DNA from 4 places in the Streptomyces sp. NPDC014676 genome. Region 1 is predicted to be linked to each of the others. Evidence: riboswitches for the same ligand, from Rfam matches in the RefSeq annotation. Region 1 holds a riboswitch; each other region holds the start of a gene.

The links. A riboswitch is a leader RNA that binds a small molecule or an ion and turns the genes downstream of it on or off. The one in region 1 is predicted to bind cyclic di-AMP.
Region 2: another riboswitch for cyclic di-AMP. It lies ahead of ACF1DX_RS18450 (transglycosylase family protein); the one in region 1 lies ahead of ACF1DX_RS12125 (M23 family metallopeptidase).
Region 3: another riboswitch for cyclic di-AMP. It lies ahead of ACF1DX_RS08345 (transglycosylase SLT domain-containing protein); the one in region 1 lies ahead of ACF1DX_RS12125 (M23 family metallopeptidase).
Region 4: another riboswitch for cyclic di-AMP. It lies ahead of ACF1DX_RS07325 (NlpC/P60 family protein); the one in region 1 lies ahead of ACF1DX_RS12125 (M23 family metallopeptidase).

The regions. Positions count from the first base shown of each region.
Region 1 is NZ_JBIBZI010000003.1:781,666-787,231, forward strand. Features, by position in the region: gene ACF1DX_RS12110 (GNAT family N-acetyltransferase) at 1-325, opposite strand, end outside; gene ACF1DX_RS12115 (HPr family phosphocarrier protein) at 525-806, shown strand; gene ACF1DX_RS12120 (GntR family transcriptional regulator) at 962-1,657, opposite strand; gene ACF1DX_RS12125 (M23 family metallopeptidase) at 1,838-2,611, opposite strand; cyclic di-AMP (ydaO/yuaA leader) riboswitch at 2,624-2,788, opposite strand; gene ACF1DX_RS12130 (pitrilysin family protein) at 2,989-4,377, opposite strand; gene ACF1DX_RS12135 (M16 family metallopeptidase) at 4,374-5,566, opposite strand, start outside.
Region 2 is NZ_JBIBZI010000006.1:88,201-93,766, reverse strand. Features, by position in the region: gene ACF1DX_RS18460 (cytochrome P450) at 1-1,121, shown strand, start outside; gene ACF1DX_RS18455 (transglycosylase family protein) at 1,319-2,338, shown strand; cyclic di-AMP (ydaO/yuaA leader) riboswitch at 2,544-2,712, shown strand; gene ACF1DX_RS18450 (transglycosylase family protein) at 2,716-3,423, shown strand; gene eno (phosphopyruvate hydratase) at 3,658-4,938, shown strand; gene ACF1DX_RS18440 (septum formation initiator family protein) at 5,032-5,508, shown strand; gene ACF1DX_RS18435 (DUF501 domain-containing protein) at 5,539-5,566, shown strand, end outside.
Region 3 is NZ_JBIBZI010000002.1:838,925-844,490, forward strand. Features, by position in the region: gene ACF1DX_RS08340 (polyprenyl synthetase family protein) at 1-938, opposite strand, end outside; cyclic di-AMP (ydaO/yuaA leader) riboswitch at 1,501-1,668, shown strand; gene ACF1DX_RS08345 (transglycosylase SLT domain-containing protein) at 1,674-2,153, shown strand; gene ACF1DX_RS08350 (HAD family hydrolase) at 2,117-2,989, opposite strand; gene ACF1DX_RS08355 (GNAT family N-acetyltransferase) at 3,212-4,282, shown strand; gene ACF1DX_RS08360 (glycosyltransferase) at 4,314-5,566, shown strand, end outside.
Region 4 is NZ_JBIBZI010000002.1:641,551-647,116, reverse strand. Features, by position in the region: gene ACF1DX_RS07340 (LuxR C-terminal-related transcriptional regulator) at 1-717, shown strand, start outside; gene ACF1DX_RS07335 (NlpC/P60 family protein) at 727-1,767, opposite strand; gene ACF1DX_RS07330 (hypothetical protein) at 2,144-2,497, shown strand; gene ACF1DX_RS07325 (NlpC/P60 family protein) at 2,719-3,891, opposite strand; cyclic di-AMP (ydaO/yuaA leader) riboswitch at 3,899-4,049, opposite strand; gene pcrA (DNA helicase PcrA) at 4,311-5,566, shown strand, end outside.

The sequences.
Region 1 (5,566 bases):
CCGGAGCCGAGGCGGGCGTGCCGTCGGCGCCGATCCGGTCGTAGCGTACGGTGGCGATGAACTCGCCGCCGATGGTGGCCGCGAGTCCCACCCGGTCCACGAAGTCGTGGTGCGTGAAGCGGTGGACGTCCTTGGCGGACAGGCGAGGGTAGGGCGCGAAGAAGCGGTAGTACTTCGACTCGTCCGACACCTGCTCGTAGAAGCTGACCAGGCGCTCGGCGTCATCGACGGTGATGGGGCGGATGCGCGCGGTGCCGCCGTCGCGCAGCACCACGTCGGCCTCCCAGTGAGCGGGATACTCGTGCCGGTCCGACGAGGTCTGCATGGGCCCCAGAGTACGGCTCGCGTACGACAACGGCGCGAGGCAGTCTGTGGTGGACGACAGCCGGGCCGAGGCCGCGGTCCGGCTGCCGCCGGGAGCGGGAGCGAAGGCCCCTTCGGGCACGCTCCCGGCAGGCTCCGGGCATGCTTCACGATGTGGGAAACTGGTCTAGACAACCCTGAACAGCGAAGGGCAGCAACACATGGCTGAGCGCCGCGTCAACGTCGGCTGGGCCGAGGGTCTCCACGCCCGCCCCGCCTCCATCTTCGTCCGAGCCGCCACGGCCGCAGGCGTCCCGGTGACGATCGCCAAGGCCGGGGGCGACCCCGTCAACGCGGCCTCCATGCTGGCTGTCCTGAGCCTGGGCGCCCAGGGCGGCGAGGAGATCGTCCTCGCGTCCGACGCCGAGGGCGCGGACGCCGCCCTCGACCGTCTGGCGAAGCTGGTCGCCGAGGGTCTCGAGGAACTCCCCGAGACCGTCTGAGGACGTCATGCCGAAAGGCCCGCCCGGACCGCCGGGCGGGCCTTTCGCTTTCCCCCGTCACGGGCAGATTTTTCCTTCCGCGGGCAGCTTTCCCCTTTTACGGGCAGCGTGAATAAACCCCGAGAAATGCTCCCTCTTTGTATACGGCACCCGTGTTAATGCCGAACGCTCGGCATGTTTACGGCATGTTGCGAGTTCCTCACACGGTCCGCGCGGCCGGCGCCCGGGGCGAAACGCAGGCGGTGCCCGGCGCTCGCGCGCTCGGTGTGCAGCGCCGTGACGGACCGCGCGCGGTCGCCGTCACCGCGCGCCACGGCGTCCACGATCGCGCCGTGCTCCGCCCAGTACTCGACGGGGTCGGACGGCCCCTCGGTGGCGTACATCCAGGCGATCTTGTGCCGCAGCTGGGTCAGTGCCGAGGTCAGTGCCGGACTGCCGGTGGCCTGGGCGAGCGTCTCGTGGAACCAGCCGCTCAGGGAGCGCAGGTCGTCGCTGTTGCCCTGGCGGGCGCGTTCCTGCCCCAGCCGGACCAGGCCGCGCAGCACCTTCAGATGGGCCTCGGTGCGGCGCTGGGCCGCGCGGGAGGCACCGAGGGGCTCGAGGAGCACGCGCATCTCCAGCAGGTCGGCGGCCTCCTGCTCGGTGGGTTCCGCGACGCACGCGCCCGCGTGCCGCCGGGTCACCACGAATCCCTCGGCCTCCAGCGTGCGCAGCGCCTCCCGGACGGGAACGCGGGAGACACCGTAACGGCGGGCGAGCACTTCCTCGGTGAGCCGGCCGCCGCGCTCGTGGACACCCGCGACGATGTCGTCCCGGATCGCCGTGCACACCGAGTGCGCGGGAATACGCATGACGAACCTCCGGCTTAATCCCCGTGAAACGTCGACGATTGACGTGTGTTCCGTGACTCTATTGCAATCGGCGGGAATTCACGACGGCGGACCGGAATCCATGCATATTTTTTGGACAGGCGACGCCCGGAAACACCGATGCCCCGGCTCGGGGAGCCGGGGCATCGGGAAGCGAGCGGGTCAGAGGTTCACGCCGTGCGCGCGGAGGTAGGCGACGGGGTCGAGGTCGGAGCCGTAGTCGGCGCCCGTGCGGGCCTCGAAGTGCAGGTGCGCGCCCGTGACGTTGCCGGTGGCGCCGGAGAGGCCGATCTGCTGCCCGGCGGCCACCTGCTGGCCCACCGAGACGCCGATGGACGACAGGTGGCCGTACTGGGTGTACGTGCCGTCGTGCATCTTGATGACGACCTGGTTGCCGTACGAGCCGCCCCAGCCGGCCTCGACGACGGTGCCGACGCCGACCGACTGGACGGGGGTGCCGCTCGCCGCGTGGAAGTCGACACCGGTGTGGCTGCCGGAGGACCACAGCGAGCTGCCGGCCTGGTAACCGGTCGAGACGTACGAGCCGGGGATCGGGGAGACGAAGGTGTTGAGGCGCTCGCGCTCGGCCTCCCGCGCGGCGCGCTCCTTCTCCGCGCGGGCCTCCTCGGCCTCCTTGGCGGCCTTCTCGCGCGCGGCCTCCTCTGCGGCCTTGCGCGCGGCGGCCTCGGCCGCCTCCCGGGCGGCCTCGTGCTGGGCGGCCGCCTGGGCGTCGATCCGGTCGGCGACCGCGTCGCCGAGGGTGACGACGGGCGTGAGGCCGGTCTGTGCGGCAGCGGGCTCGGCGGCGAGCGCGGGGGCCGCGAGGGAGCCGACGACGCCGGTGGTGGTGAGCGCCGCGACGCCCGCCACGCGGGCGGTGCCGCGCTGCGTCCGGCCGGGACGACGGTGCTTGCCCGGGGCGCGGGTGAACGCCATGTACAGGCTGGTCCTTTCCTTCCCTCTCGCCTACCGGGTTAGCTGACGGGTTCGGAGCAGGAAGGTCTCCTACGGGCCCCCTCGCGACACGCGCGGGCGTCCGATTCACCCCAGGGACTGCGGTGGGTCCCCGGCTCCCCCGGCTCGCGCCTCAGGGGGACTCGGCGATGACTGTCCGGTGCCGCGGATGCGGCGCACTGCCCGACGAACAGCCCGGACGAAGCTAAGCGGGCCGTCTCCCGATCCTCAAACGAATCACGGGTTTTGTAGCGCATCCCACAGGCCAGACAGGCAACTTCCGCCCCGATTCGGGCATAAGCGGGCCCTGGTGACTTTCGTGTCACCAGGGCCCGCCGCGCGTGCGTCCTCGCGGCTCGCTACTCGGCCGTCACGACGGTGACTTCACCGATACCGAGGGCCTCGACGGGCGCCTTGATCTGCGCCGCGTCACCGACGAGGACGGTCACCAGGCGGTCCACCGGGAAGGCGTTCACGACGGCCGCGGTGGCCTCCACGGTGCCGGTCGCGGCCAACTGCCGGTACAGGTCGGCCTGGTAGTGGTCGGGCAGGTGCTGCTCGACCTGGTCGGCCAGGGTGCTCGCGACGGCCGCGGCGGTCTCGTACTTGAGCGGCGCCACGCCCACGAGGTTCTGCACGGCGACATCGCGCTCGTCGTCGGTGAGCCCCTCCGCGGCGAGCGTGCGCAGCACCGTCCACAGGTCCTCGAGAGCGGGGCCGGTGTTCGGCGTGTCCACTGAGCCGCTGATGGCCAGCATCGCCGCACCCGTGCCGTCCGGGGCGGACCTGAGGACCTGTCCGAACGCCCGCACGCCGTAGGTGTAGCCCTTCTCCTCGCGCAGCACGCGGTCCAGGCGGGAGGTGAGGGTGCCGCCGAGGCAGTACGTGCCGAGCACCTGCGCGGGCCACACCCGGTCGTGCCGGTCCGCGCCGATACGGCCGATCAGCAGCTGCGTCTGGACGGCGCCGGGACGGTCCACGATCACGACGCGCCCGGTGTCGTCGGCGACCACCGGCGGGACGGGCCGCGGCTGCGCCGGGGAGCCGGTCCAGGCGCCCAGCGTGTCGCCGAGCAGCGCGTCCAGGTCGATACCGGTGAGGTCGCCGACGACCACGGCGGTCGCCGTGGCGGGACGGACGTGCTTCTCGTAGAAGGCGCGTACGGCCGCGGAGTCGATGCCGGCGACCGTCTCCTCGGTGCCCTGGCGCGGACGCGACATACGGGCACTCGCCGGGAACAGCTCCTTGGAGAGCTCCTTGGCGGCGCGGCGGGAGGGGTTGGCCAGCTCGTGCGGGATCTCGTCGAGGCGGTTGCGGACCAGCCGCTCGACCTCGCTGTCGGCGAACGCCGGCGCCCTGAGCGCGTCGGCGAGCAGCCCGAGCCCCTTGGTGAGCCGCGAGGCCGGGACCTCCAGGCTGAGGCGGACGCCGGGGTGGTCGGCGTGCGCGTCCAGGGTGGCGCCGCAGCGCTCCAGCTCGGCGGCGAACTCCTCGGCGGAGTGCTTGTCGGTGCCCTCGGAGAAGGCCCGCGCCATGATCGTGGCGACACCGTCGAGGCCGGCCGGCTCGGCCTCCAGGGGCGCGTCGAGGAGCACCTCGACGGCGACGACCTGCTGGCCGGGGCGGTGGCAGCGCAGCACGGTCAGGCCGTTGTCGAGCGTGCCGCGCTCGGGGGCCGGGAAGGCCCAGGGCTTGGCGTCGCCCGCCTGCGGCTGCGGGTGGAAGTCCATCGTGGCGAGCTCGGTCACTTCGCCGCCTCCTCGTTCTCGTCGGTGCCGGCGGCTGCGGCGGCTTCCTCGGTGTCCTCGGCGTCTCCGGCTTCCGGGGCGACGGGCTCGTAGACGAGCACCGCGCGGTTGTCGGGGCGCAGGCGGGCCTTGGCGACCTCCCGCACCTCCTCCGCCGTCACCTCCAGGACGCGCTGTACGGCGGTCAGGGCGAGCTGCGGGTCGCCGAACAGGACGGCGTACCGGCACAGTTCGTCGGCGCGGCCGGCGACCGTGCCGAGCCGGTCCAGCCACTCGCGCTCCAGCTGGGCCTGCGCGCGCTCCATCTCCTCGGCCGTGGGGCCCTGCTCGGCGAACCGGGCGAGCTCCTCGTCGATGGCGGCCTCGATGACCGGCACCTCCACGTCGCCGGACGTCTTCACGTCCAGCCAGCCCAGGGAGGGCGCCCCGGCCAGCCGCAGCAGGCCGAAGCCGGCGGCCACGGCCGTGCGGTCGCGCCGTACCAGCCGGTTGTAGAGCCGCGAGGACTCGCCGCCGCCGAGGACGGTGAGCGCCAGGTCGGCGGCGTCGCACGCGCGCGTGCCGTCCTCCGGCAGGCGGTAGGCGGCCATCAGCGCACGCGCGGGGACCTCCTCCTCGACGATCTCGCGGAGCTGCCCGCCGATGACGTCGGGCAGCGAACCGTCGCGCGGGGCGGGCTTGCCGTCGTGGCCCGGGATGGAGCCGAAGTACTTCTCGATCCAGGCGAGCGTCCGCTCCGGGTCGATGTCGCCGACGACGGAGAGCACGGCGTTGTTCGGCGCGTAGTACGTGCGGAAGAACTGGCGGGCGTCCTCCAGGGTGGCCGCGTCCAGGTCCGCCATCGAGCCGATGGGCGTGTGGTGGTACGGGTGGCCCTCCGGGTAGGCGAGGGCGGTCAGCTTCTCGAAGGCGGTGCCGTAGGGGACGTTGTCGTAGCGCTGGCGGCGCTCGTTCTTGACGACGTCCCGCTGGTTCTCCATGGACTCGTCGTCCAGGGCGGTCAGCAGGGAGCCCATGCGGTCGGCCTCCAGCCAGAGGGCGAGCTCCAGCTGGTGGGCGGGCATGGTCTCGAAGTAGTTGGTGCGCTCGAAGCTGGTGGTGCCGTTGAGGGAGCCGCCGGCGCCCTGGACCAGCTCGAAGTGGCCGTTGCCCTTCACCTGGGCGGAGCCCTGGAACATCAGGTGCTCGA
Region 2 (5,566 bases), on a different contig from region 1:
GGTACGCCGATGCCAAGCAGACGCTCGCCGACAACCGGCTGTCCAAGAACCCCGCGCACCACGACGAGCCCGCGCACGCCAAGGGCAGGACCGGTATCCCCGGGGAGCGCCAGGCGGAGCTGATGACGCATCTGCTGAACATCGACCCGCCGGACCACACCCGGTTGCGGCGGCTGGTCAGCAAGGCGTTCACCCCGCGCCGGGTCGCCGAGTTCGCGCCCCGCGTGCAGGAGCTCACCGACGGGCTCATCGACCGGTTCGCGGACCGCGGCTCCGCCGACCTCATCCACGAGTTCGCCTTCCCCCTCCCCATCTACGCCATCTGCGACCTGCTCGGCGTCCCGCGCGAGGACCAGGACGACTTCCGGGACTGGGCGGGCATGATGATCCGGCACGGCGGGGGCCCGCGCGGCGGGGTCGCCCGGTCGGTGAAGAAGATGCGCGGCTACCTCGCCGAGCTGATCCACCGCAAGCGCGAGGCGCTCCCCGCCGAACCCGCCCCCGGCGAGGACCTCATCTCCGGCCTCATCCGCGCCTCCGACCACGGTGAGCACCTCACCGAGAACGAGGCCGCCGCCATGGCGTTCATCCTGCTGTTCGCCGGTTTCGAGACCACCGTCAACCTGATCGGCAACGGCACCTACGCCCTGCTCACCCACCCCGGACAGCGCGACCGCCTGCAGCGGTCCCTCGTCGCCGGGGAGCGCGGGCTGCTGGAGACCGGTGTCGAGGAGCTCCTGCGGTACGACGGTCCCGTGGAACTCGCCACCTGGCGGTTCGCCACCGAGCCGGTCACCATCGGCGGGCAGCGCATCGCGGCCGGCGACCCCGTCCTCGTCGTGCTCGCCGCCGCGGACCGGGACCCGGAGCGGTTCGCCGACCCGGACGTGCTCGACCTCGGCCGGCGCGACAACCAGCATCTGGGATACGGCCACGGCATCCACTACTGCCTGGGCGCACCGCTGGCCCGCCTGGAGGGCCGGACCGCGCTCGCCACCCTGCTGACCCGGCTGCCGGACCTGCGGCTCGCGGCGGAACCGGCCGAACTCCGCTGGCGGGGCGGGCTCATCATGCGCGGACTGCGCACGCTCCCGGTGGAATTCACGCCGCCACAAAAGTGACGGACCGCGCATCCTTTCCGTGCCCCCGGGGCGGCCAACGCAAACATGACACGCTCTCAACTCTGTGATCTTCACGTGATCTGTGCGGCATTAACTTGTGACAAGTGATCGTCTGCCGATACGTTCACCCATCAAGTGCGGTGGCTCGGGCTCCACTCACCGCACTGGTCATCGCTGTCTCGCGAAAGGTCTTCCGTATGCTCTCCGGGAACGGTCGGCACCGTCGCCCCCGCCAGGCTCCGGCTCTCCTCGTCGCGGCCGGAGTGACCGGCTCCGCCATTGCGATCCCCCTCTTCGGCGCCGGCGCCGCCAGCGCGGCCGACGGCCTGAACTGGGACCGGGTGGCCGAGTGCGAGAGTGGTGGCTCCTGGAGCCAGAACTCCGGCAACGGCTACTACGGCGGCTTGCAGTTGACCCAGGAGGACTGGGAGAAGTACGGCGGCCTGGACTACGCGTCGAGCGCCGACCAGGCAAGCCGCGGCCAGCAGATAGCCGTGGCCGAGAAGATCCTCGCCGACCAGGGGGTCGGCGCGTGGCGCACCTGCGGACTGCTCGCGGGCCTGGATCAGGACGCTCCGCCGGCCAGTGTCGACACGGGGGTGGCCGACGACTCGACATCGGGCGATTCGGATTCGTCCGACTCGTCGGACTCCGGTGATTCGCCCGCTTCCTCTCCTTCGTCCTCCCCTTCCCCTTCCTCCTCTCCGTCGTCGAGTGCGAACGGCGGGAAGAACTCGGACGCTTCGGTGGGCGAATCGGCCAATCCTGGCAAGTCCGCCGACTCGAGTACCGATTCGGACAGGGCCACGGACGGTGGGACGGGCACGGACTCCGACACCTCCTCCTCTGCCTCGGCAAGCCCCAAGAACAGCGAGTCGGACAAGTCCGGGCAGGTCGGCGACGCTTCGGCGGACGCCGATGCCGAGGGCGGCGGCCGCCATCGCGGCGCCAGCGCGGAGGAGAGCAAGGACGAGGCCCGCGCATCCGATTCGTCCGGCCGGCACGCCTCGCGCGGCCTCAACGCCTGGGGCGGCACGGCCGGTGACTCTTCCACCGTGAGCAACGAGGGCGGTTCCCCGTCCCGTGCCGACTCCCTTGCGGTCGGCGGCGGATGGGGCGCGCTCTACGGGGTGAACGAGCAGCTCATCGGCGGCGACGCGGCTCTCGTCCTGCCGGGTCAGGCGCTTGGGGCGGGGAGCGAATCGGGTGGAAAGTGACACCCGAAAATGCTTGGGCGCGGCGGCAGTTGACGTCATGTTTCGCGGCTAATGTCCGGTTTAAAGATTGTGAGAGATAGGTCTCAGAGGCCCTGATCGTCTTTGAAATTCCGTGGATCGCGTGCCTACGGTCGTGACCGCTCGCCACCGCGGGCCCCGGCTGCCGCCACGCCGAATCCTGCCAGTGGCAGCACGGGAACAGTCGTCGCGTCATGCGCCGTAGGCAGGAGCGGGGGACCCAAGGTAAGCGCCCCTTCCGGTGATTGACACCGGATCGGGCTTGGGGTGAAGCCGCGTCCCGTGAGGGACGTGGCCGGGCAACTCAACCGGCCCGAACCCGACAGCTCACCTCGCAGGCGTCGGTGAGGGGATCCACCATGCTGTTTTCCGGCAAGGGCAAGCACCGTCGTCCGTCCAAGGCCACCCGCGCGATCGCCGTCGCCGGTGTCGCCTCCGCCGCCGTCGCCGCCCCGCTGATGGCGGCCGGCAGCGCCTCCGCCGCCACCGCCTCCGAGTGGGACACCGTCGCCCAGTGCGAGTCCGGCGGCAACTGGTCCATCAACACCGGCAACGGTTACTACGGCGGTCTGCAGTTCTCCGCCTCCACCTGGGCCGCGTACGGCGGCACGCAGTACGCCTCCACCGCCGACCGGGCCAGCAAGGCGCAGCAGATCGAGATCGCCGAGAAGGTCCTCGCGGGCCAGGGCAAGGGCGCCTGGCCGGTCTGCGGCACGGGCCTGTCCAACGCCGCCTACGGCGGCTCCTCCGCGAACGGCTCGGGCTCCTCGCAGAGCACCGGTTCCACGGAGACCCGTGAGACCGGGCAGAAGGCCTCCCGCTCCGCCGAGCGGAAGACCGAGCAGAAGGCCGAGCGGAAGACCGAGCAGAAGACCGTCACCACCCCGACCGGCGAGAAGGTCGAGAAGGGCGACGGCGAGTACAAGGTCGTCAAGGGCGACACCCTCAGCTCCATCGCCGCCGAGCACGACGTCGAGGGCGGCTGGGCCGAGCTGTTCGAGCTGAACGACGACATCGTCGACGACGCCGACCTCATCTACCCGGGCCAGCAGCTGCACCTCAAGTAAGCGGCTGCCTCCCTGCCCCCCGCCCCGGTGCGTTTTCCCCCGTACGCGCCGGGGCGGGGTTTTTCACGGCCGGTTTTCCCGAAACGGCTTTGTTCCGTTCGGAAACAATTTACTCTCGGTTCTGTCCACGGGGCGGGCGACCGGCGGCCCGATCGCCCCGGGCCGGTTAGGCTCGGTCTCGCAAGACCCTCCGGGGTCCTGCCCACCCGCGTCACATCCAAGAAGGAGATGCTCGTGCCGTCCATCGACGTCGTCGTAGCCCGGGAAATCCTGGACTCCCGAGGCAACCCCACGGTCGAGGTCGAGGTCGGCCTCGACGACGGCAGCACGGGTCGTGCCGCCGTCCCGTCCGGCGCCTCCACCGGCGCCTTCGAGGCCATCGAACTCCGTGACGGCGATGCAGGCCGTTACCTGGGCAAGGGTGTCGAGAAGGCCGTCCTGGCCGTCATCGAGCAGATCGGCCCGGAGCTCGTCGGCTACGACGCCACCGAGCAGCGCCTGATCGACCAGGCGATGTTCGACCTGGACGCCACCGACAACAAGGGCTCGCTCGGCGCCAACGCCATCCTGGGCGTCTCGCTCGCCGTCGCCCACGCCGCCTCCGAGGCCAGCGACCTCCCGCTCTTCCGCTACCTGGGCGGCCCCAACGCGCACCTGCTGCCGGTGCCGATGATGAACATCCTGAACGGCGGCTCGCACGCCGACTCCAACGTGGACATCCAGGAGTTCATGATCGCTCCGATCGGCGCGGAGTCCTTCTCCGAGGCCCTGCGCTGGGGCGCCGAGGTCTACCACACGCTGAAGAAGGTCCTGAAGGGCAAGGGCCTGGCCACCGGCCTCGGCGACGAGGGCGGCTTCGCCCCGAACCTCGGCTCCAACCGCGAGGCCCTCGACCTCATCCTCGAGGCCATCAAGGAGGCCGGCTACACCCCCGGCGAGCAGATCGCCCTCGCGCTCGACGTCGCCGCGTCCGAGTTCTACAAGGACGGCGTCTACACCTTCGAGGGCAAGGAGCGCTCGGCGGCCGAGATGACCGAGTACTACGCGGAGCTCGTCGACGCGTACCCGCTCGTCTCCATCGAGGACCCGCTGTTCGAGGACGACTGGGAGGGCTGGAAGACCATCACCGCCAAGCTCGGTGACAAGGTCCAGCTCGTCGGCGACGACCTGTTCGTCACCAACCCCGAGCGCCTCGCCCGCGGCATCGAGGAGGGCGCCGCCAACGCCCTGCTGGTCAAGGTCAACCAGATCGGCTCGCTGACCGAGACCCTGGACGCCGTCGAGCTGGCCCAGCGCAACGGCTTCAAGTGCATGATGTCCCACCGCTCCGGCGAGACCGAGGACGTCACCATCGCCGACCTGGCCGTCGCCACCAACTGCGGCCAGATCAAGACCGGCGCCCCGGCCCGCTCCGAGCGCGTCGCCAAGTACAACCAGCTCCTGCGCATCGAGGAGATCCTCGACGACGCGGCGGTGTACGCCGGCCGCTCGGCCTTCCCCCGCTTCAAGGGCTGAGTCGTAGGCAGCGTCGTACGTACGTCCCCGTACCCGGTCCCGTACCGTGTGCGGGGACGTACACGCGTATGACGGTGAACGAGAGGCGGAACCATGGCGGTCAAGGACCGGGACCGTTTCTCCACCGCGACCAGGATCCGGCTGATCGGTGAGCAGACCGCGGCCCGGGTCTACCGCTCGCAGACCAAACGCCAGGCCCGCCGCTCCCGGCTGACCGGCCGGGCGGCGCTGCTCGCCCTGGTGGTCTGCTCCCTGATCGTCGCCCTCGCCTACCCCATGCGGCAGTACGTCTCCCAGCGCGCGGACATCGCCGACCTCCAGCAGGAGCAGGACGAGGCCCGCCGGCGGGTCGAACGGCTGCGCGACATGAAGGCCCGCTGGCAGGACGACGCGTACGCCGAGCAGGAGATCCGCAGGCGGCTGCATTACGTCCTGCCCGGCGAGACCGGCTACATCGTCATCGACCCGGGTACGGCGAAGCAGTCCCGTACGGATCTCGGAGCCGCCGACCGCCCCTGGTACGCGAACGTCTGGGACGGCGTCGACAAGGCCGACGCCGCCGGCCAGTGACCCTTTGCAGAAAGCCGTAGAAAGACACGTATGGAAACGCCCCCACCCACGACCCCGC
Region 3 (5,566 bases), on a different contig from region 1:
GCGAGTGCCGCGCGCGCCTCCTCGGCGTAGCGCACGGTGTCCCGGCGGGCCTGCTCCAGCGCGGGGTGGGCGCGCAGCAGCCGCAGCGCCTCGGCGTGCCGGGCGTCGTCGGTGAGGTCGGAGTCGAGCAGTTCGCACAGGGCGATGTCGTCGGCGAGACCCAGCCGGGCCGCCCGTTCGCGCAGCCGCAGCACGGGCAGGGTGGCGATGCCCTCGCGCAGGTCGGTGCCGGGGGTCTTGCCGGACTCGTGGGAGTCGGAGGCGATGTCCAGGACGTCGTCGGCGAGCTGGAAGGCGACTCCGAGCCGCTCGCCGTACTGGGTCAGCACGTCCACGACCGTCTCGTCGGCGCCCGACATCATCGCGCCGAACCGGCAGGCGACGGCGACCAGCGAGCCGGTCTTGCCGCCGAGCACGTCCAGGTAGTGGTCGACCGGGTCGCGGCCGTCCTGCGGTCCCGCGGTCTCCAGGATCTGCCCGGTGACCAGCCGCTCGAACGCCTCGGCCTGCACCCGCACGGCCTCCGGGCCGAGGTCGGCCAGGATGTGCGAGGCCCGCGCGAAGAGGAAGTCGCCGGTGAGGACCGCGACGGAGTTGCCCCAGCGGGCGTTCGCGCTGGCGACGCCGCGCCGCACATCGGCCTCGTCCATCACGTCGTCGTGGTACAGCGTGGCCAGGTGGGTGAGCTCCACCACCACGGCCGAGGGCACGACACCGGGCGCGTAGGGGTCGCCGAACTGGGCGGCGAGCATCACGAGCAGCGGGCGGAACCGCTTGCCGCCGGCCCGCACCAGGTGCTGGGCGGCTCCCGTGATGAAGGGGACCTCACTCTTGGTGGCCTCGAGCAGCCCTTCCTCGACAGCCGTCATCCCGGCCTGGACATCGGCTTCCAGAGCCTGGTCCCGCACGCTCAGCCCGAACGGCCCGACGACGGTCACGAGGGGTCTCCTGTCTGCTGGTGTCCACTGGCGGTTACACGGAATGTCGATAGGTCGCTGCCATCACTCAAGTCAGCGTATCCGGTCACGTTTCGATCACCGCCAGCGCCCGGGGTTACGGGCAGGGCGGTACGGGGTCGGGAGCGGAGTGCTTTTGATCGGTTGATAACAACGGACATTCTTCTGTTTTCCCGGACGTACCGATCCACTCCTCGGCCCGGCCCCCGGGCCCCGCCTCGCCACGTGGACCATCCTGCCCGCCCCGACGTCCGATTTGCCGCAAATGCCGAGCTAATTCCCCTTGGCGAAAAATGCGTTCACAGGCAATCCCCAGTGAAGTGAGTCACGCGCGATCCGGTACCCCCGCCGTCCGCCACCACCCACCTTTCCCCTTCCCCCGCCGCCGAGTTGACCCTTGGCGACAGCAAAGGATCAAGCACCCCAAAAGCCCCATCGAAAGATCAAACGGCGCCTTCCGTGATGCTCGCACTTGTTCCCGACATGTGCTCTCGCATACGTTCCGGGCCTGCCGGGTGGACGCCTAATCCTGCCGCCGCCCGCATCACATCCGACGACGAACTCAAGACGGCAGGAGTGGGGGACCCAGGTAAGCCGCCGCACCGGACATCGCGCCGGGACGGCTAGGGGTGAAGCCATGCCCGCAGGGGCACGGCCGGGCACTCTCCCGCCCGAACCCGACAGCTCACCTCGCAGGCGTAGGAGAGGAACCCAGACATGCCTGCTTTCGGTCAGCACCGCCGCCGCCTCGCCCGCTCCCTCGCCGTCGCCGGCACCGGCGTCGCCGTGGTCGCCCTGCCGCTGTTCGGCGCCACCGGCGCCTTCGCGGCCACCACCGAGCCGACGACGACCGCTGCCGCCCCCGCGACGGCGTACCCGGACAACCTCGACGGCTGGATCCGCGAGTCGCTGGACGTCATGGCGCAGAACGGCATCCCGGGCAGCTACGACGCCATCCACCGCAACATCATGCGCGAGTCCTCCGGCAACCCGTACGCCATCAACAACTGGGACTCCAACGCCGCCAAGGGCACCCCGTCGAAGGGCCTGCTGCAGATCATCGACCCGACCTTCGCGGCCTACCACGTGCCCGGCACCGCCTTCGACCCGTACGACCCGGTCGCGAACATCACGGCGGCCTGCAACTACGCGGCCGACCGCTACGGCTCCATCGACAACGTCTTCGGCGCGTACTGAGCCACCCGCTGACGGGCGAGCGTCACCGCCCCGCCGAACAGTCGCTCGAGGACGACGGCCACGCCGTCGTCCTCGTTCGACGTGGTGACCTCGTCCGCCACCGCCTTCAGTTCGGGATGCGCGTCGGCCATGGCGACGCCGTGGGCCGCCCAGCCGAACATGGGGATGTCGTTCGGCATGTCGCCGAAGGCGATCGTCCGCGCCGGGCTCAGCCCCAGGTGCTCTGCGGCCAGCGCCAGCCCCGTGGCCTTGGTCACCCCGCACGGCTGGAGCTCCACGGTGCCCGGCCCCGACATGGTGACCGTGGCCAGTGACCCGACCACCGACCGGGCCGCCGCCGCCAGCGCGTCGTCGGACAGGTCCGGGTGGCGCAGCAGCACCTTGCTGATCGGCCGGTCCCACAGCTCGGCCCGCCGCTCGACCCGTACCGCGGGCAGGGTCGGGTGCGGCATCAGATAGCCGGGCTCGATCAGCGTCAGCCCGTCGGCCCCGTCCTGGTCGACCGCGGCGTACACCTCCCCCACCTCGGCCTCGATCTTGCCGAGCGCCGTCTCCGCCAGTTCCCGGTCCAGTGTCACGGACCACAGCAGCCGGTGCGCGCCGGCGTCGTACACCTGCGCGCCCTGTCCGCACACCGCGAGCCCCGTGCAGCCGAGGTTGTCCAGGAGCGACCGCACTCTGGGGGCCGGCCGCCCCGTCACCACCAGGTGCCGCGCGCCGGCCCGCTCCGCCCGCGCGAGCGCGGCGAGGGACCGGTCGGAGAAGGTGTCGTCGCCGCGCAGCAGCGTCCCGTCCAGGTCGGTGGCGATGAGTGAATACGCGGTGGGTGCGGCCATGATCAGAGAATACGGACAACCCGACGGTCCGATTCACCGTGCCCGTTTGCATTCGCTTTCGGTACGGTTCCCCTTCTCTCGGCGCCGGGTAAGGACCGGTTCAGGTCTCTTTCCCCGTTTGGCAAGAACATGGTCCGCTATCTACCGTCCGCCCGGTCCGGGGCGGTACCTTCCAAGGGTCCAGGGGGGACTTGATCGGGGGGTCAGGTGAGCAGTGGACGCATGCGTGTGCTGAGGCCCGGGGAGCTCGGCGAGGGGGAGCGGGAGCGCTGGCGGGAACTGCGCGCCGCGACGGACGCACCGCGCAACCCGTTCATGGAACCGGAGTTCACCGTCGCTGTGTCCCGGGTGCGCCCGCGGGCCCGGGTCGCGGTGCTGTACGAGGGCGCGCAACCGGTGGGTTTCCTGCCGTACGAGCGGGGCGCGCTGGGGCAGGGCCGGGCGATCGGGCTCGGGGTGTCGGACTGCCAGGGCGCGGTCCTGGGCCCCGGTGTCGCCCTGGAGACGGACGAACTGCTGCGGGGCTGCTCGGTGTCGAGCTTCGCCTTCGACAACCTGGAGGCGGACCAAGGGCTGTTCGTGCCGTACGCGGCCGAGGAGCACGCCACCTACGTCATCGACGTGGAGAAGGGCTACGAGACGTACGAGTCGGTGCTGCGCGCCCAGTCGCCGAAGTTCCTGAAGACCACGCTGGCCAAGGAGCGCAGGCTGGGCCGCCGGGCCGGAGCCGTGCGGTTCGTCTTCGACGAGCGCGACCCGGCCGCGCTGCGCACGCTGATGGAGTGGAAGTCGGCGCAGTACCGCAGGACCGGGCGGCGCGACCGGTTCGCGCGGGAGTGGATCGCCCGGCTCGTGGGCCGGCTCGCCGAGACCCGCGCCGCCCAGTGCGCGGGCACGCTGTCGGTCCTGTACGCCGGTGACCGCCCCGTCGCCGCGCACTTCGGGCTGCGCTCGGCGTCCGTCCTGGCCTGCTGGTTCCCGGCGTACGACCCGGAGTTCGCGAAGTACTCGCCGGGTCTGGTGCTGCATCTGCGGATGGCCGAGGCGGCGGCGGCCGAGGGCATCGGCCTGCTCGACATGGGGCGTGGTCCGGCCGAGTACAAGGACTCGCTGAAGACCGGCGAACTCGCCGTCTACGAAGGGGCGGCGACCCGTCCGGGCGCGGGCGCCGCGCTGCACTGGCTGAGCCGCGAACCCGCGCGCCGCGCGCACGGCTTCGTCCGCGCCCGTCCGCGCCTGGCGGCGCTGGCGGCACGGACCCTGAAGGGCGCGGCACGGCTGCGCCGGCCGTGAGTCGTGAGGAGGAGGGGGAGGGGGAAGACAGGTGTCCCGGAGAGCGCGTACGCAGGAGGAGATACGGCGGTTCCTGGCCATCGGCGCGGTGCAGGTCGCCGAGATCGACCTGGACGGTGACGAGGCCGCGCCGAGACCCGGCCCGGGCAGCCCGCCGATCACCCATGGCGAGGTGTTCCTGCTGGTCAGACGGGCGGGTCGCCCGGTGGGGACGCTGCTGACCCGGGTACCGGAGGGCACGGACCCGCGGGCGGTGCTGACGGAGGCCGCCGCCGCGGTGGCGGGAGGGGCCGTGGAGGCGACGGGCGGCGTGGAGGCGACGGGCGGCGGGGAGCCGCCGTACGCCTCGGTCGTCGTGGCCACCAGGGAGCGGGCCGGGCAGCTCGCCCGGGCGCTGGACTCGCTGCTCGCGCAGGAGCACCCGCGGTTCGAGGTCGTCGTCGTCGACAACGCGCCCGTGACCGGCGAGACCCGCGAGCTGGTGGAACGCAAGTACGGCGAGCGGGTGCGGTACGTGTGCGAGCCGGTGCCCGGACTCGCCGTCGCGCACAACAGGGGGCTGGCGGCGGCGCGGGGCGAGGTGATCGCGTTCACCGACGACGACGTGGTCGCCGATCCCCGCTGGCTCACCGAACTGACCGTCCCGTTCGCCGCCGACCCGCGGCTCGGCTGTGCCACCGGCCTGATCCTGCCCGCCCGGCTGCGCACCCCGGCCCAGGTCCTGCTGGAGAGCCACGGCGGCTTCGCGAAGGGCTTCACGCCGACGACGTACGACCCCGGCGACCCGCCCCGCGACGAGCCGCTGTTCCCCTTCACCGCGGGCCGCTTCGGCTCGGGGGCGAACATGGCCTTCCGTACGGAGGTGCTGCGGGCCGTCGGCGGCTTCGACCCGGCCACCGGCGCCGGGACACCCGCGCGGGGCGGCGACGACCTGTACGGGTTCGTCCGCGTCCTCGCCCAGGGACACCTGCTGCACTACACGCCGTACGCGCTGGTGTGGCACCACCACCGGGAGACCTGGGCCGACCTGGAGACCCAGGCGTACGGCTACGGCGCCGGCCTCACCGCCTACCTCACCGCGCTCCTGGTCAACCGGCCCGCGCTGCTGCCCGCGTTCCTCGCCCGGCTGCCGCGCGGCCTCGCGCACGCCCGCGCGTTGACCGAGGTGCGCGACACGGACGGCGGTGGTGCGCCGGGGGCGCACGACACCCGCACCCACCCCTGGCCACGCCGGCTGTCGCGGCTGCAGCGCAGGGGAATGCTGTACGGGCCGCTCGGATACCT
Region 4 (5,566 bases), on a different contig from region 1:
ACGACGGGACCGGCACAGGGCGCCGCGTCCGCGGAGTCGGCCGGCGGCAGCGCCGGGCGTCATGTGCGGGTGGTCCTCGTCGACGATCACCGCATGTTCCGCACGGGTGTCCAGGCGGAGATAGGGCAGACCGCGCAGACGGGTGTCGAGGTGGTCGGTGAGGCCGCCGACGTCGACCAGGCGGTCACGGTCATCACCGCGACCCGGCCCGAGGTGGTCCTGCTCGACGTGCACCTGCCCGGTGGCGGCGGCGTCGAGGTGCTGCGCCGCTGCGCCCCGTTGATGGGCGACGCCGAGCAGCCGGTCCGCTTCCTCGCCCTGTCCGTGTCGGACGCGGCGGAGGACGTGATCGGCGTGATCCGCGGCGGTGCCCGTGGCTACGTGACCAAGACGATCACCGGGACCGATCTGGTCGACTCGATCTTCCGGGTCCAGGAGGGGGACGCCGTCTTCTCCCCCCGCCTGGCCGGCTTCGTCCTGGACGCCTTCGCCTCGACCGACGCCCCGCCGGTCGACGAGGACATGGACCGCCTCACCCAGCGCGAGCGGGAGGTCCTGCGGCTGATCGCCCGCGGCTACGCCTACAAGGAGATCGCCAAGCAGCTCTTCATCTCGGTGAAGACGGTCGAGTCCCACGTCTCGGCGGTCCTGCGCAAGCTCCAGCTCTCCAACCGCCACGAACTGACCCGCTGGGCGACGGCGCGGCGGCTGGTCTGAACGGGCCGTTCAGACCACGCGCGCGGCGCCCGCGAAGGGCATCTCGTCGATCGGGGCCACGCGGACCGGGGCCGAGGGGTTCGGGGCGTGGATCATGCGGCCGTCGCCGATGTAGAGGCCGACGTGGCTGATGCCGGAGTAGAAGAAGACGAGGTCGCCGGGGAGGAGTGCGGAGCGGGGGACGCGGCGGCCGGCGTCGATCTGGGCGTAGGAGGTGCGGGGCAGGGAGACACCGGCGGAGCGGTACGCGGCCTGGACGAGGCCCGAGCAGTCGAAGGCGTCCGGGCCGGTCGCGCCCCAGACGTAGGGGCTGCCGAGCTTGGCGTAGGCGTAGGAGACGGCCTGCGCCGCGCGGGGGCCGGGAGCCGCCAGAGCGGCGTCCCGGGCGTCCGTCGAGGAGTGCGGGGCGCGGTCGGTTCCGTCGGTGAGCCCCGCGCGTTGCCCGGGGGTCAGCCGGGACAGCAGCCGGCGGGCGGCGGTCAGCTTGGTGTCGATCGTCTTCTGGTGCCGCTGGAGTTCGGCGCGGCGGGACGTCAGCGATGTCACCTCGACCCGTGCGGCGCCGCGCAACCGCTCGATCTCCCGGAGTTGTGCGCGTACGTGCCCCACCGCCGCCTGCCGGCGGCTGCCGGCCCGTTCGGCGAGCGCGGCGCCGTCCAGATAGCCGTCGGGGTCCTCGGAGAGGAAGAGCTGCAGGGCGGGGTCGAGGCCGCCGCCGCGGTACTGCGCCGCGGCGACCGTGCCCAGGGCGTCCCGCGCGGAGTCGAGCCGGTCCTTCCTGCGGGCCGCCTCGTCCTGCAGATCGCGCAGCCGCCGCTGGGCCGACTCGGCCTTCTCCTTGGCTCCGTTGTACTTCTCGGTGGCGGTCTCCGCCTCCCGGTAGAGCCTGTCGACCTCGGCCTTGACCTGGCCCGGTGTCAGCCGCGGTTCGGCGTGTCCCGCCCCGTCGAAGCCGGTCGCGGTGGCCGCGCCGGCGAGGGCGAGGGCGGTGGCCGCGCGGGCCGTGGTGCCGCCCGGGACACGCTGCCGGGTCCTGCGGTGCGCTGCCACCTGGATTTCCGTCCTTTCCGACTTTCCGACTTTCCGACGACCGCGCGGAGCGGACTGCCGTCCGGTGGTCCGGCGGCGGGGGTGCGCAGGGGAGCCGTCCGCCGCCGGACCTTCTCGGCGGTGGTGTCCGGCCGCCGCCCCTGGACCGGGCGGCGGTGGAGAGCCGGTCACCTGGAGGAGGACGCTAGGCCCGGCCGTGCGGCCCCGGTGACGGGTTGTGCGGAAGTGATGTGAGCGGACCGTCGGGTGACCGTAAGTGACAGATGCCCTGCTCCGACTTCATCGTCTTCACTCAAAGTGATGACCGATATGGCGGAGGAGGGACGGATGAGGGTGCCGGAGTGCTAGGAGGCGGCTATGGCTAGGCTCCGGCCTCATGGACGTACTCATCCACCTCTTCGTCGGTCTGCACATCATCGGCATCGCGTCGCTCCTCGGCGGCTTCCTCACCCAGATGAAGGCGATGGGCGCGGGCACCGCCCGGTTCGTCCCCGCGATGCTGCACGGCGCGCTGACGATGCTGGTCACCGGTGTGGTCCTGGTCGGCCTCAACCAGGCCCAGGACTACTCCGTCGACAACATCAAGATCGGCGTGAAGCTGGCCCTGCTGATCGTGATCCTCGGCCTGGTGTACGTGAAGCGGGACGACGAGAAGGTGGACAAGGGCCTGTTCGGCCTGGTCGGACTGCTGACCGTGACGAACGTCTTCATCGCGGTGCTGTGGACCTGACCTCCGCTCCACGGACCCGGACGTGACCGCGGCCCACGACAGGACGCGTCCCGGGCTCCCGGGCCCAGGGGACGCCGGCGGCGGTGGACGCGGACAGCGCCACCGCCGCCGGCGTTTCCCAGGGGGAGCGCGGGCGACCGGCGCCGCGTGCCGTGGCGCGGACCGGCACGGAAAAGGGGCGGGGACGACGCCGGAGGACCGTCCCCGCCCCTTCCGGGCGGTCAGGCGGGGCGCACCACGCTGTGGATCGAGGACTCGCCGTCGTAGTAGATCGACTCCTCGCGGACGTACGTGCCGGGCTTCGGCGCGTGGATCATCATCCCGTTGCCGATGTAGATCCCCACGTGGGTGACGTCGTCGTAGAAGAACACCAGGTCACCGGGCCGGGCCTGGGAGACGGGGACCGTCGTGCCCGCGTTCACCTGGTCGTAGGTGGTGCGCGGAACGGTGACGCCGGCGGCCTTCCAGGCGGCCTGGGTGAGGCCGGAGCAGTCGTAGGAGCCGGGGCCGGTGGCGCCCCAGACGTACGGCTTGCCGATCTGCGCGCGGGCGAAGGCGAGGGCCTTCTCGGCCTTGGTGGTGTACGAGGAGTCCGTCGACGGTGAGGTGGTCGAGCCGGAGGTGCCGCCCGCCGAGGTACCGCCGTCCTGCTGAGCGGTGGCGGCCTCCTCCTGCGCCTTCTGCCGCTCCGCCTGCTGCCGGGCGAGCTCGGCGGCCTTGCGGGCGGCCTCCTCCTGCTTCTCCTTCTCGATCGCCGCGAGCCGTGCCTTCTCCTCGGCGGTCAGCTTCGCCATCAGCTCGCGCGCGTCGGTGAGCTTCTTCTGGACGGTGGCCTTGGCCGTCTTCAGGTCGCCCTGGGTCTCGGTGAGCGTCTGAAGGCTCTCGGTGGCCTCCTGGCGCTTCTGCATCGTCTCGGACTGCTGGGTGACGTAGTCGTCGACCGCTTCCTTCTGGCGGCCGGTCATCCGGTCCATCACCTGGCGCTGGTCGAAGATGTCCTGCGGCGTGTCCGCGAGCAGGAAGGTCGCGGTGTCGGGGACGCCGGCACCGGTCCGGTACTGGGCGGCGGCGAAGGAACCCAGCTCCGCCCGCGCCTCGTTGAGCTTCTGGGTGCGCTTGGCCACGTCGTCGAGGAGCGTGTCCACCTGCTTGCGCTGCTTCGCGGTCTTCTCCTTGGCCGCGTTGTACTTCTCGGTCGCCGACTCCGCCTGGCGGTAGAGGTCGCCGACCTTCTTCTCGACCTCCTCCAGGCTCGGCCTGCCGTCGTCGGAGGGGGCGGCGGTGGCCGTCTGGGACAGCAGGGCCACGGAGGTCAGGGCGGCCGTGGCGAGGGCCGGGGTCCGTATGCCTGCCACGCGCGTGCCGGGGGTGCGCGACTTGCGGTGCGACGCCAAGGGAGGCGACTCCTTCCAAAGCTCCGCCTACCGGGTTAGCTGTCGGGTTCGGGCGGCTTGCTCGGAAGGGTTGCCCTACGGCCGCTCCGCGAGGGAGTGGGCCGATTCACCCCATGGTCTCGGTGGGTCCCCGGCTCCGGCTGCCGCGGGGGCAGTGACGGACTCGGCGGGGGCCGCGCGGCCCGGCGGGGTTCGCCGGTGGGGGTCGTACGGCCCGCCCGCACCGTAGCCAACCGGTGTGGCCCCTGTGAAGGTTGATGGGTGATATGCCCGATACATTTTCGTGACCTTGCGTGCGGGGTCACCCAGGGTGATGGGGTGGTTCTGGAGGGTGTGCGCCCCGTCCCGGCCGCCGGATTCCGGGGATGTTCCCGGGGTGGCCCCGGGTTGTCGGTGGGGCGCCCTAGACTCGGAGAGCGATGAGCAGCCTCTTTGACGACAGCTTCCTGGCGGACCTCCAGGCCCAGCGGGGCCCCGAGGGCGAGCCCCCGCCACCGCCCGAGGACGAGTACGTGCCGGAGCAGATCCCGGACGACCTGTTCGGCGGGAAGTTCGACGTGCCGCCGGACCGGGACGCCTACTACCGCGACGGCGCCCCGCGCCCGGTGATCGACGCCGCCGCGCTGCTGGAGGGGCTGAACGACAACCAGCGCGCCGCCGTGGTGCACTCCGGTTCCCCGCTGCTCATCGTGGCCGGCGCCGGTTCCGGCAAGACCCGTGTGCTCACCCACCGCATCGCCCACCTGCTGGCCGAGCGGCACGTCCATCCGGGCCAGATCCTCGCGATCACCTTCACCAACAAGGCCGCGGGCGAGATGAAGGAGCGCGTCGAGCAGCTCGTCGGCCCGCGCGCGGGCGCCATGTGGGTCATGACGTTCCACAGCGCGTGCGTGCGCATCCTGCGCCGCGAGAGCAAGAGGCTCGGCTTCACCTCGTCGTTCTCGATCTACGACGCCGCCGACTCCAAGCGTCTGATGGCCCTGGTCTGCCGTGACCTGGAGCTCGACCCCAAGCGTTTCCCGCCGAAGTCCTTCAGCGCCAAGATCAGCAACCTGAAGAACGAGCTGATCGACGAGGAGGACTTCGCCGCCCGGGCCGCCGACGGCTTCGAGAAGACCCTCGCCCAGGCCTACGCGCTCTACCAGTCGCGGCTGCGGGAGGCCAACGCCCTCGACTTCGACGACCTGATCATGACGACGGTCAACCTGCTGCGCGCCTTCCCGGACGTCGCCGAGCACTACCGCCGCCGCTTCCGGCACGTCATGGTCGACGAGTACCAGGACACCAACCACGCCCAGTACGCGCTGGTCCGCGAGCTCGTCGGCACCTCCGAGCACCCCGCCGGCACACCGTCCGAGCCCGAGGTGCCGCCCGCCGAGCTGTGCGTGGTGGGCGACGCCGACCAGTCGATCTACGCCTTCCGCGGTGCGACGATCCGCAACATCCTCCAGTTCGAGGAGGACTACCCGGACGCGACCACGATCCTGCTGGAGCAGAACTACCGCTCCACGCAGACCATCCTGAGCGCCGCCAACGCCGTCATCGAGCGCAACGAGTCGCGGCGTCCCAAGAACCTGTGGACCAACGCCGGCGCGGGCGCGCGGATCACCGGGTACGTCGCGGACACCGAGCACGACGAGGCCCAGTTCGTCGCCGACGAGATAGACCGCCTCAC